3 regions of the Rahnella sp. CG8 genome follow, and region 2 is predicted to be linked to each of the others. Evidence: predicted binding sites of a transcription regulator. Region 2 holds the regulator's gene; each other region holds the start of a gene.
The links. Region 2 encodes PurR, which represses purine synthesis genes. Its sites were predicted from a motif close to CANGCAAACGTTTGCNTG; they were not measured.
Positions count from the first base shown of each region.

Region 1: the regulator PurR is predicted to act here: its motif matches at 2,305-2,322, upstream of purL (phosphoribosylformylglycinamidine synthase).
Region 3: the regulator PurR is predicted to act here: its motif matches at 2,600-2,617, upstream of purT (formate-dependent phosphoribosylglycinamide formyltransferase).

Region 1 is NZ_JABAED010000004.1:19,618-23,838, reverse strand. It holds gene purL (phosphoribosylformylglycinamidine synthase) at 1-2,211, opposite strand, end outside; gene mltF (membrane-bound lytic murein transglycosylase MltF) at 2,487-3,947, shown strand; gene tadA (tRNA adenosine(34) deaminase TadA) at 3,966-4,221, opposite strand, start outside.
Region 2 is NZ_JABAED010000023.1:65,966-70,186, reverse strand. It holds gene HGO41_RS19445 (Grx4 family monothiol glutaredoxin) at 1-33, opposite strand, end outside; gene HGO41_RS19440 (C40 family peptidase) at 496-1,395, shown strand; gene cydH (cytochrome bd-I oxidase subunit CydH) at 1,561-1,650, opposite strand; gene purR (HTH-type transcriptional repressor PurR) at 1,985-3,010, shown strand; gene punR (DNA-binding transcriptional activator PunR) at 3,047-3,952, opposite strand; gene punC (purine nucleoside transporter PunC) at 4,089-4,221, shown strand, end outside.
Region 3 is NZ_JABAED010000027.1:31,806-36,026, forward strand. It holds gene pabB (aminodeoxychorismate synthase component 1) at 1-917, opposite strand, end outside; gene HGO41_RS20785 (YoaH family protein) at 1,079-1,261, shown strand; gene purT (formate-dependent phosphoribosylglycinamide formyltransferase) at 1,352-2,530, opposite strand; gene dbpA (ATP-dependent RNA helicase DbpA) at 2,781-4,163, shown strand.

The DNA.
Region 1 (4,221 bases), on a different contig from region 2:
AGAAAGCTTAACGCGTTTCAGGCTGCCGATTTCCACCGCAGCAATATTCGTGAGCGCTTCACCAACGGCCATGCGACCAGAGGCAGCGAAGTCCAGCAAGGCAACCGGAGCGCGTTCGCCCAGTGACATCGCTTCGCCGTGGTAGCTGTCGAGGCTGGCGGTGGTGACTGCGCAGTCGGCTACCGGGATCTGCCACGGGCCGACCATCTGGTCGCGCGCGACCATGCCGGTGACGGTGCGGTCGCCGATGGTGATCAGGAAGGTTTTCTCAGCAACAGCTGGCAAATGCAGAACGCGATTTACCGCTTCCGCAATCTGGATGTTTTCCGCATTTAGATCGTCACCTTTCGCTTTCAATGTGGTGACGTCGCGGGTCATTTTTGGCGTTTTACCCAGCAGGACATCCAGCGGCATATCAATTGGCTGGTTGTCGAAATGGCTGTCTTTCAGAGAAAGATGCATTTCTTCGGTGGCTTCACCGATGACCGCGTAAGGTGCTCGTTCACGCTGGCAAATCGCATCGAACTGTTCAAGCTGCGCCGGAGACACCGCCAGCACATAACGTTCCTGTGATTCGTTACACCAGACCTCCAGCGGGCTCATGCCCGGTTCGTCGTTCAGGATGTCACGAAGCTGGAAACGCCCGCCACGGTTGCCATCGCTGACCAGTTCCGGCATGGCGTTGGATAAACCGCCGGCACCGACATCATGGATAAATAAAATCGGGTTGGCTTCGCCCAGTTGCCAGCAGCGGTCGATCACTTCCTGACAACGGCGTTCCATTTCCGGGTTGTCGCGCTGTACGGAAGCAAAATCCAGATCGGCATCAGACTGACCGGAAGCCATAGAAGACGCCGCGCCGCCACCCAGACCGATATTCATCGCCGGGCCGCCAAGTACAATCAGTTTCGCGCCAACCGTGATTTCACCTTTCTGCACGTGATCGGCACGGATGTTGCCGATACCGCCCGCCAGCATGATCGGTTTGTGATAACCGCGCAGTTCAGGGCCGTTGTGACTATTGACGTTTTCTTCGTAAGTACGGAAGTAGCCCAGCAACGCCGGACGACCGAATTCGTTGTTAAATGCTGCGCCGCCCAGCGGGCCATCGGTCATGATATCCAGCGCGGTAACGATACGATCCGGCTTACCAAAATCTTCTTCCCACGGCTGTTCAAAACCAGGAATACGCAGGTTTGACACGGAGAAACCGACCAGACCGGCTTTCGGTTTCGCGCCGCGACCGGTTGCACCTTCGTCACGGATTTCACCGCCGGAACCTGTGGCCGCACCTGGCCACGGAGAGATCGCCGTCGGGTGGTTATGGGTTTCGACCTTCATCAGGATATGCGCCTGCTCCTGATGGAAATCGTACAGACCGTCTTTCGCATCGGCGTAGAAGCGACCGACCTGCGAACCTTCCATCACGGCGGCGTTATCTTTATACGCGGACAGCACGTGATCGGGAGTGTGTTCGAACGTGTTCTTGATCATCTTAAACAGGGATTTCGGCTGCGTTTCGCCGTCGATAATCCAGTCTGCGTTGAAGATTTTATGACGGCAGTGTTCCGAGTTGGCCTGTGCGAACATATAGAGTTCGATGTCAGTCGGGTTGCGCCCCAACGACGTAAAGGCTTCCATCAGGTAATCAATTTCGTCCTGCGCCAGCGCCAGACCTAATTTGATGTTGGCGGCTTCCAGTGCGCCACGGCCAACGCCCAGGATATCCACATGCTGCACCGGCGCAGGCTGATGCTGCGAGAACAGCGCGCTGGCATCTTCAGGCTGAGTGAAGACGGTTTCCATCATGCGGTCATGCAGCAACGCGCCCAGTTCGTTCCACTGTGCTTCCGTCAGTTGCGGTGCCTGTACATAAAAGGCCAGACCGCGCTCAAGACGCAGAACCTGCGACAAACCGCAGTTGTGCGCGATGTCGGTGGCTTTGGAAGACCAGGGAGAAATGGTGCCGGGGCGCGGAGTGACCAGCAGTAAACGACCAGAAGGAGCGTGTTCAGCGAGAGAAGGACCGTATTTCAGGAGGCGTTGTAACTTGGTTTGTTCGTCCGAATTCAGCGGCGCGCTGACATCGGCAAAGTGTACATATTCGGCGTAGATATCGCTGACCGGAAGGCGGGCTTCCTGACAACGTGACAATAATTTGTTAATGCGAAAAGCCGACAAAGCGGGCGAACCACGCAGTATTTCCATAATCACAGATCTCTCGTCTTCGAAGACACTGACCACAGTGCTTCATTGGGCGCAACAGGGGGAAAACGCGGGCTATTATAAAGAAAGCCGGCGTCCGACGAAACCGTTTGCGTAGTGAAACTTGATATTCATTTATAGGCCCACATATCTTACGGGTATCATGAATAAAGTTGCAGACTGCCGTTTTGTTGAGCAAAATGCGTCAGCACTGGGGATATAACCATACAAACTGCACAGCATAGCGTAAAAAAACAAGAGCGCCGCAGCGAGATAACTATTTGACGCGACTAAAAATTAATTATGTTCTGATGGGGATCGCCGCCCTGTTGCTGGCACTGGCCTTATGGCCAGCCATCCCGTGGCACAGAGGTGAAGGCGACCTGCTGGATCAAATAAAATCCCGTGGAGAATTGCGCGTCAGCACGCTCAATTCTCCACTGACTTTTATGGACTCCCCGGAAGGCAATCTCGGCTTCGATTACGAACTGGCTAAACGCTTCGCAGATTATCTGGGCGTGCAGCTGGTCGTCACGCAGCACACCACGGTTGACGCCATGTTTGACAGTCTCGATCACAATAAAGCCGATTTACTGGCGTCGGGTCTGGTCTACAACAATGAGCGGCTGAAAAACTACCGTGCCGGGCCTGAATATTATTCCATCTCTCAGCAACTGGTTTACCGGCAGGGTGCCCCGCGTCCGAAGAGTTTCGCGGATGTGAAAGGCTCGCTGATGGTCTCTGCGGGTACGGCACACATCCCGACACTGGAAGCGGCCAAAAGCAAATACCCGGATCTGACCTGGACGACCACCGACAAAATGTCACCGCGTGACCTGCTGCAACAGGTGGAAACCGGCAAGCTGGATTACACACTGGGTGACTCGGTGACCATCGCGCTGATGCAGCGCGTTTATCCGCGTCTGGCTGTCGCTTTTGATGCGACGGAAGACGAGCCGGTCACCTGGTATTACCGCAAGGTGCCGGATGACGACAGCCTGTCTGCCGCCATGCTCGACTTCTTCAGCCAGATTTCAGAAGACGGTACGCTGGAAAAACTCGAGGAGAAATACCTCGGTCACGTCGGTGATTTTGATTACGTCGATACGCGGACATTCCTCAAAGCCATCGACAGTACGCTGCCGGACCTGCAACCGCTGTTTGAGAAGTATGCGCAGGACATCGACTGGCGTCTGCTGGCGGCCATCGCCTATCAGGAATCTCACTGGGATCCGCAGGCCAAATCGCCGACCGGCGTGCGCGGGATCATGATGCTGACCCGGGCAACGGCGGGAGGGCTTGATGTGGATGACCGCACCGATGCCGAGCAGAGTATCCGCGGGGGCGCACAATATCTGTCGCATCTGATGGCGAAAATGCCGGAGACGATTCCGCAGGATGAACGGATCTGGTTTGCGCTGGCGGCCTATAACATGGGGTACGGACATATGCTCGATGCCCGTAAACTGACGGCACAGCAAAAAGCCAATCCGGACAGCTGGGCCGATGTGAAACAGCGCCTGCCGATGCTGAACCAGAAACGCTTCTTCAGCCGCACGACGTACGGGTATGCGCGCGGTACACAGGCATATAACTATGTGGAGAATATCCGTCGTTATCAACTGAGTCTGGTGGGATATCTGATGGAAAAGGAAAAACAGCAGGCACAGAAAGCGGCCTTGCAGGCTCAGTTAGGTCAGGGATATCCGGTGGTGAATGCGCAGGAAGCGCTGGCACCGTAAGACTGGCAGGCCTGTTTCTCAGGCCTGATCATCTGCCGCATCACCGGCCTGCGCGGCACGCTCTGCCAGTCGCAGCGCTTTTTTCTGGCTGCGGCGAAAACGAAAAAATGCACTCAGTTGTTCCGAACACGCTTCTGCCAGCACACCCGCCGTAATCTCCACCTGATGATTCATGCCCGGATGGCGCAATACATCGAGCAAAGAGCCCGCTGCGCCGGTTTTGGCATCAGCGGCACCATACACCACGCGACGGATCCGGCTGTGGATCATCGCC
Region 2 (4,221 bases):
CTTCTGAATTTTTTCAATTGTTGGAGTGGTCATTTCTTGCTTCCTCAAGCCGGTACAGGCTGTCACGATCATTACTCTTCACGCGCAGCATAAAGAGACGGTGCGCAATCACAATACCTTCTATTGTAACGATGGCAGCCATCAGATAAAAACGCCATTTTTTGTGGGGTCTTTCTCAATACTGGCATTTTGTTTAACAATCTTTAATGTGTGCGCTCAGGCTCACATCTTTAAACATTCATTGAGAATAACATTTTTGGCGTTCACCGATAACGCCAGATTTGCAAAATTCCATTCTTTAACTCAAATATTAACACCATGAAAAGTGGTTATTTTTTTGACTAAAAATGGCGGTTATTTCGACATAAAAAAAGCCATTAACTTTTTCTCACAATATGATCTAGAATCGAGTCAATTCGTGCTTTTTTGTCAGGTTCTTTTAGGCAATACTCTGACATCCCTGATGTTTAACCTACCACTCATGGTAACGAAGCTATGCGCTTACTGTTCACGCTTTTTGTGCTGCTCTTTACCCAGCTATTTCTGAATATGGCACATGCATCGCCGCAGACACGTGTTTCTGCCGATCAGCGTAAAAGCCATGTTAATCAGGCTGCACCTGAAGAACGGCGAAAGCGAAAAACGGTGGCCGCGAAAACCAGTAAAAAAACTAAAATCGCGCCAGTGACAGAACAAAAAATTCAGGACAAGAATTCGAAGAAGAAAGTTAAAAGTACCGAACTGGCTAAACGAAAGACCACGACGGAGAAAAGTGTCAAAACGACCCGGGCCGAAAGTAAAAAAGAAAAGACACTGAAGACCACGCGGGCCGAAAGCAAAACAGAGAAACACGCCAAAACCCGTTCACTCGCGAAAAACAGCACGGAAAGGGTCAGTAAAAAAGAAGCGTATGGCCGGCACCGTAAAGGTAAAAAGCCCGAAGAAGACAGCAAACCGATTACGCTAAGTGCAACGCATAAAAAACGCTATCAGCATGCCCAGCAAACGGCGATGACCAAACTGATGCATCAGGTAGGAAAACCATATCGCTGGGGCGGAACCTCGCCGAATACCGGTTTTGATTGCAGCGGCTTAGTCTATTACGCCTACAAAGATTTGATCCGTATTAAAATGCCACGCACAGCGAATGAAATGTATCACCTGCGCGATGCGGCTCCGGTCAAACGCGGCGAACTTGAAAGCGGTGATCTGGTGTTCTTCAGAATCAATAACCGCGGCGCTGCAGACCATGTTGGTGTTTACGTGGGGAACGGCAAGTTTATTCAGTCTCCAAGAACGGGCGAAGACATTAAAATCACCTCTCTCGGCGACGATTACTGGCAAGATCATTATGTGGGTGCACGCCGGGTAATGACGCCGAAAACGATCCGATAATAAACAATTCGTTAAGTCTGAAGTTTCGCTAATCAGCCATTGAATAGCATTTAACGAAGAGTTTCTGCAGGGAAGAGTATCGGCGGTAACGGCCACTGCGTAAAATTGAAAAGGGCGATTCCTGTAACAGGAATCGCCCTTTTTTATAGCGGTTCACTTACTGAATCAGTTCATCACCGCAGTGAAGCTGAAAGCGATAATCATAAGCAAAGCGCATACCGTGGTGATCAACGATAATTTCAGGTTGCTGTCCATCAAACCCCCCTTTCGGATCAAATTGTGGCATTTTTTAAGCCACACTAATTGTGTGCCAGCGCATTTTCGCATAATTAACATTTAAAATCTTGTGCTGAATGACAATGTATCCCTGAGAATTTTACTTCCACTTTCCTGCATTATAAGAGAAAATTGTCGGTTAACACGCCTGTGTGCCGGTTGATTTCACCCGAGAGCATTTCACGCCTCATTCTGAAGAATCCACCCAACGATTTCACTGCCCTTTTAGAAGCCAGCAGTGAGATCCACGCAAGCAAACGATTAACATAATGCTAACGTGCTGAAACACGTGAGTTCAGGAGTCATTGTTTACATGGCAACGATTAAAGATGTCGCAAAGCGCGCTGGCGTTTCCACTACAACCGTGTCGCACGTCATCAATAAAACACGTTTCGTCGCCGAAGAAACCAAAGAAGCGGTTCTCCTTGCAATCAAAGAGTTACATTACTCGCCGAGTGCTGTAGCCCGCAGTCTGAAGGTCAATAACACCAAAACGATCGGTCTGCTTGCCACCTCCAGCGAAGCGCCCTATTTTGCCGAAGTGATTGAAGCCGTAGAAAACAGCTGCTTCTCCAAAGGCTATACGCTGATTTTGTGTAACTCGCATAATAATCTGGAAAAACAACAAGCCTACCTGCAAATGCTGGCGCAAAAACGCGTCGATGGCTTGCTGGTGATGTGCGCGGAATATCCTGATGAGTTGCTCAATATGCTCGAGGAGCACCGTTCGATCCCAATGGTGGTCATGGACTGGGGCGAAGCGCGTAAGAACTTCACCGACAGCATTATTGATAATGCTTTCGAAGGGGGTTACATGGCCGGGCGTTATCTGATTGAACGCGGTCATCGTGATATTGGGGTGATCCCGGGCCAACTGGCACGTAATACCGGCGGTGGCCGCTTCCAGGGTTTTGTGAAAGCACTGACTGAAGCCAATATTCCGCTGCGTGACGAATGGGTGGTTCAGGGCGATTTCGAGCCGGAATCGGGCTATCAGGCGATGCATAAAATTCTGATGCAGAAGCACCGCCCGACTGCCGTATTCTGTGGTGGCGATGTGATGGCAATGGGCGCAATCTGTGCCGCAGACGAACTGGGCCTGCGCGTTCCTCAGGATATTTCCGTGATCGGTTACGACAATGTGCGTAACGCCCGTTACTTCTCCCCCGCGCTGACAACCGTGCATCAGCCGAAAGAACGTCTGGGTGAAATGGCCTTTACCATGTTGCTGGACAGAATTGTCAGTAAGCGTGAAGAGTCTCAGACCATTGAGGTGCATCCGAAACTGGTCGAACGCCGTTCCGTAGCCGATGGTCCGTACCGCGATTACCGCCGTTAACAGATATCGAACGCCTGCAGATGCAGGCGTTTTTTTCTAATCACGCAGCCATTCCTGATTCATGGTTTCTGTATCGCCCATATATTCCAGCAACCAGGCCAGCGAGGGTGACGGATTGCTTTGATCCCACGTCAGGCAACACGGGCTGTCGGGAAACGTATTTTCCAGCGTCAGCACCTGCAACTTTTTCTGTTCTATCCACGGCGTGACGCGATGAACCGGCATCATACCCACGCATAAGCCTTCGGTCAGGCATTCCAGCGCACAGGTCCAGTCTGGCACGACCAGCCGCCGCTGGTTATCAAGCGTCCATGTATCCCGCTTAGGCAATGTCCGGGAGGTGTCTTCCAGACAGAGTGCAGGATAAGGCCGCAACTCATCATCATTCAGCGCGCCGGATAACTGAGCCAGCAGATGTTGCGGGCTGACGACGCAATGCCAGTCCATAAATCCCATGTCACGAAAACTGAAGCCCCCGCCAACCGGTACCGCGCGTGTAGCACCGATCGCCACGTCTGCCCGCCCGTCAACCAGCGCATCCCAGACACCATTAAACACTTCTGAGTGAATAATGAGTTCGGTGTCCGCAAAATGGCGGTAGAAATCGAGCACCAGACGCCGTGTCCGTGCGGGTTTTACAATCCGGTCAACCGCCACACGTAATTCGCCGCGCCAGCCGTTCGCCACCTGCTGACACTGCCGGCGCGTGGCTATCATTTTTTTTGTCAGAATCCGCGCTTCATCGACAAAAACCTTTCCCGCAGGCGTCAGTACCACGTCACGATGGCGACGCTCAAACAACGGCACGGCCAGCCACTGCTCAAGCTGACGGACGGTATAGCTGATAGCAGAAGGCACGCGGTGCAAATCTTGCGCTGCCGCACTAAAACTACCTGTTCTTGCCACGGCATCTACCACTTCAAGGGCGTATTCTGACCACATAATTCAGCCTTCAATATTTTTGATAGCAGAGTGCAAATATTAGCGTTTCACAAGCCTGTTATCAAAGCGTTAAACTCCGCCTCCGGTATGTAATCTGCATCACATCATCTGCAATAAATAAATTAACGAGACGATAATGAAACCCTCCTTTGGATTTATGCTCTATCTTGCGGGACTGAGCATGCTGGGCTTTTTAGCCACTGATATGTATCTGCCTGCGTTCAGCGCCATGCAAACCAGTCTGACGACCAGCCCCGGGATGATCAGCG
Region 3 (4,221 bases), on a different contig from region 2:
AGGTTTTCGGCGCGATCCTTTTCCGATGCCGCCAGTCGTTCTGCCTGCTGCATATCCTCAGTCGGATCTTCGCAGCGCGGCAGCGTTCCCTTAATCGGACGGGTCTGGATCTCAGCGTCTTTCAGCCAGATGAAACGCTCGGGTGAAAGACAGACAACGGCATTTTCCGGCAGACGCAGAAACGCGGAGAAAGGGGCGCGATTAGCCTGATTGAGGCGCAGGAAAGCCTGCCATTCATCGCCGCTGTATTCTGTCGAAAACCGCTGCGCCAGATTGATCTGATAGCAATCACCACTGTGAATATATTCCTGAATCTTACGGAATTTCTCACCGTATTCTTCGCGGCTCATATTTGCCCGCCACGGCGCATGTAAACGGAAAGGCGCAGGAGAAGGAACAGGTTGGTACTGGGCCAGCCAGCGTAAACGTTCAGAAACGTCACCATGGCAAATCAGCGTCAGGCGCTGTAAATGGTGATCGGCAATCAGCGCCCAGTCATAAATCCCTGCCGCCATATCCGGCAGGTCGATATCCCGTTCCGCAGTTTCAGGCAATGTTTCTATCCTGCGCCCCAGGTCATAACCGAACAAACCCAGTGCGCCGCCCAGAAAAGGAAAATCCGCTGAACTTTCTGCCTGTAAACCGGCCACTGCCATTTGCTCTTCCAGTAAAGCAAACGGATCTTCTGCCCGGGTTTCGGCCGTGCCGTTGTGCTCAATCTGCGTTAGCTTGCCACGTGTGGTCAGCGTGATCAGCGGATCGGCCACCAGAATATCGAAACGATTATGCTGGTGCTGTGCCGAACCTGAATGCAGTAACATCGCCCACGGCAAAGCAGAAAGCGGCGCGAACCGTTCAGTTATTGCATCGGGCTGATAAGGTAATGAATGGAAAACAACGGGTTGGGCGAATGGCATGACGGGTATGAGTTTCTCTGGCGCAGTGACTATTTTTCAGGATCCTAACACAGATCGGGCTGCCTGAAAGCAGCGCAGGCGATTTGCGTGAATAAGGCGTATACTGTGCAACCCCGCACTGCGCGGGCTTTTTATTATCACCCGTACAACAGGACACTCCCATGCTGACAGGTATGCCTTCATTATCACATCACGAACAAGAACAGGCCGCCGATCGTATCCGCCAGTTAATGGAAAACGGCATGAGCAGCGGCGAAGCCATTGCGACCGTTGCAGAAGAAATCCGCGAAACGCATAAAGGTGACCGTGTGACCGTCATTTTTGATGACGAAGACGACGAATAAAACGTTGCTCCGCAGTTTCCCTTTGCTGCAAAGAAAAACCGGACTCTTTTCAGGCGTCCGGTTTTTTTTCATCTCAGCGTCAGGAATGGATTAGCCTTTAACCACCACTGCAGCCGCTGCCTGTTTGGCCTGTTCCACGGCGTCTTCAACGTTGTCCGCCGTCGCCAGCGCTACGCCAAGGCGGCGCTTACCACTGATTTCCGGCTTACCGAACAGACGGATCTGGTTGTAACCGGTCAGTGCGTTTTCCAGGCCGGTAAACGTCACGTTGCTGCTGGTCAGTTCCGGCAGGATTACGGCAGAAGCGGAAGGGCCGAACTGGCGGATATTGCCCACCGGCAGACCGAGGAATGCGCGCACATGCAGGGCGAACTCTGATAAATCCTGAGAAATCAGCGTTACCATCCCGGTGTCGTGCGGGCGAGGTGACACTTCGCTGAAGATTACTTCATCACCACAAACAAACAGTTCAACGCCAAACAGGCCTTTACCGCCCAACGCTTTCACCACTTTCTCTGCGATGTCTTTGGCGCGCTGCAATGCAAGGTCTGTCATCTGCTGTGGCTGCCAGGATTCGCGGTAATCACCGTCTTCCTGACGGTGTCCGATTGGCGCACAGAAATGAATACCATCAACGCCGCTGATCGTCAGCAGGGTGATTTCAAAATCAAACTTCACCAGACCTTCAACGATGACACGTCCGCCGCCAGCACGGCCACCTTGCTGGGCATAATCCCATGCCGCCTGTAACTGATCGGCACTGCGGATCAGGCTCTGACCTTTACCGGAAGAGCTCATCACCGGTTTGATAATGCACGGATAGCCGATGGCGTCGATCGCCTCACGGAAAGCCGCTTCATCATCGGCAAACTGATAAGTGGAAGTAGGCAGCTTCAGCGTTTCGGCAGCCAGACGACGGATGCCTTCGCGGTTCATGGTCAGGCGTGTCGCTTCAGCACAAGGCACGACGTTGTGACCCTGTTTTTCCAGCTCGACCAGCATGCTGGTGGCAATCGCTTCGATTTCCGGCACGATAAAATCAGGGTGTTCGCTTTCGATAACCTGTTTCAGTGCATCGCCATCCAGCATGTTAATGACATGGCTGCGATGGGCGACCTGCATCGCGGGTGCATCGGCATAGCGATCAACGGCGATCACTTCCAGACCCAGTCGCTGGCATTCAATCGCCACTTCTTTGCCCAGTTCGCCGGAGCCTAATAACATGACGCGGGTGGCGCCAGTGCGCAGTGCAGTACCAATGGTTAACATAGCTTCGTACCCAGATCTGTGTGAAGGAAAATAGGAATTTCGGCGCGCAGTATATCTGAAATTATTGTCGACGAAAACGATTGCGCAGTGCTGTTGATAAATTTAAGCGGGAATAAAAGCAGGATTTTTTCAGCCTGTTTTCTGCCGTTTAAGGCAGTCTGCGGGCGTCTCTGTTATCATTTACTCAAACCATGGCGTCAGGCTTCCTGCCGCTGTCCCGATTTTTGCCTCACATAAAGAGTTATCGCCCTTGAGCACGCATTCCTTTTCTGCCCTGACATTACCCGTTGAGCAACTTTCTAACCTGAATGAACTGGGTTACACCGAAATGACCCCGATTCAGGAAGCGTCGTTGCCTGCCATCCTGCTGGGTCAGGACGTCCGCGCCAAAGCCAAAACCGGCAGCGGTAAAACAGCCGCTTTCGGTATCGGTTTACTGAACAGCATTACCGTTTCACAGTTCGTCGCTCAGGCGCTGGTATTGTGTCCGACCCGCGAACTGGCCGATCAGGTCAGCAAAGAATTACGCCGTCTGGCGCGTTTTACCCAAAACATCAAAATTCTGACCCTGTGCGGTGGCCAGGCAATCGGACCACAGCTTGAATCGCTGGTCCATCCGCCGCACATTGTGGTGGGTACGCCGGGCCGTATTCAGGAGCATTTGCGTAAAGGCACGCTGAAACTGGACGAACTGAAAGTACTGGTGCTGGATGAAGCGGACCGCATGCTGGATATGGGCTTTAGCGAAGATATCGAAGATGTTGTCAGTTATACGCCGCAGGATCGCCAGACGCTGCTGTTCTCCGCGACGTATCCGGACGGCATTGAGCGCATCAGTTCTAAATTTCAGCGTCAGCCGCTGAAGGTAGAAATCGAAGGCGAAGATGACATTGCTGATATCAGGCAGATTTTCATCGAAGCCGACAAACATCAGCGCTTATCGCTGCTGGCCGCGGTGCTGTATCAGTATCAGCCGACTTCCTGTGTGGTGTTCTGTAACACCAAACGTGACTGTCAGGATGTTTGTGATGACCTGAAGGCGAAAGGCATCAGTGCGCTGGCGCTGAACGGCGACCTCGAGCAGCGTGACCGCGACCGCGTACTGGTGCGTTTCTCCAACGGCAGTTGCCGCGTACTGGTGGCGACAGATGTTGCGGCACGCGGGCTGGACATTAAACAGCTCGGCCTGGTCATTAATTACGAGCTGTCTTTCGACCCGGAAGTTCACGTTCACCGCGTGGGCCGTACCGGTCGTGCGGGCACCAGTGGCCTGGCCGTCAGTCTCGTGACACCGCAGGAAATGCCGCGTGTAACGGCGCTGGAAGATTACACCCGCCAGCGGTTTACCTGGCAGCCCGCAGCGCAGGCACTGGCCGCCGCCCCGGTGGCGCTTGATCCTGAAATGGCAACGTTATGCATCGATGGCGGCCGTAAAGCCAAAATCCGTCCCGGCGATATTCTGGGCGCGCTGACCGGTGACGCCGGGCTGACCGCAGCTGAAGTTGGTAAAATCGATATGTTCCCGGTTCATGCTTATGTGGCGATTCGTCAGAAGAGCGCTAAGAAAGCGCTGCAACGTTTGCAGGAAGGGAAAATTAAAGGCAAGAATTGCAAAGCCATTATCTTGCGTTAACCGGGTTTATTATCGCTTTGCATTGGCCGTCTTATTGTTAATGTTGTGTTATTGCCTT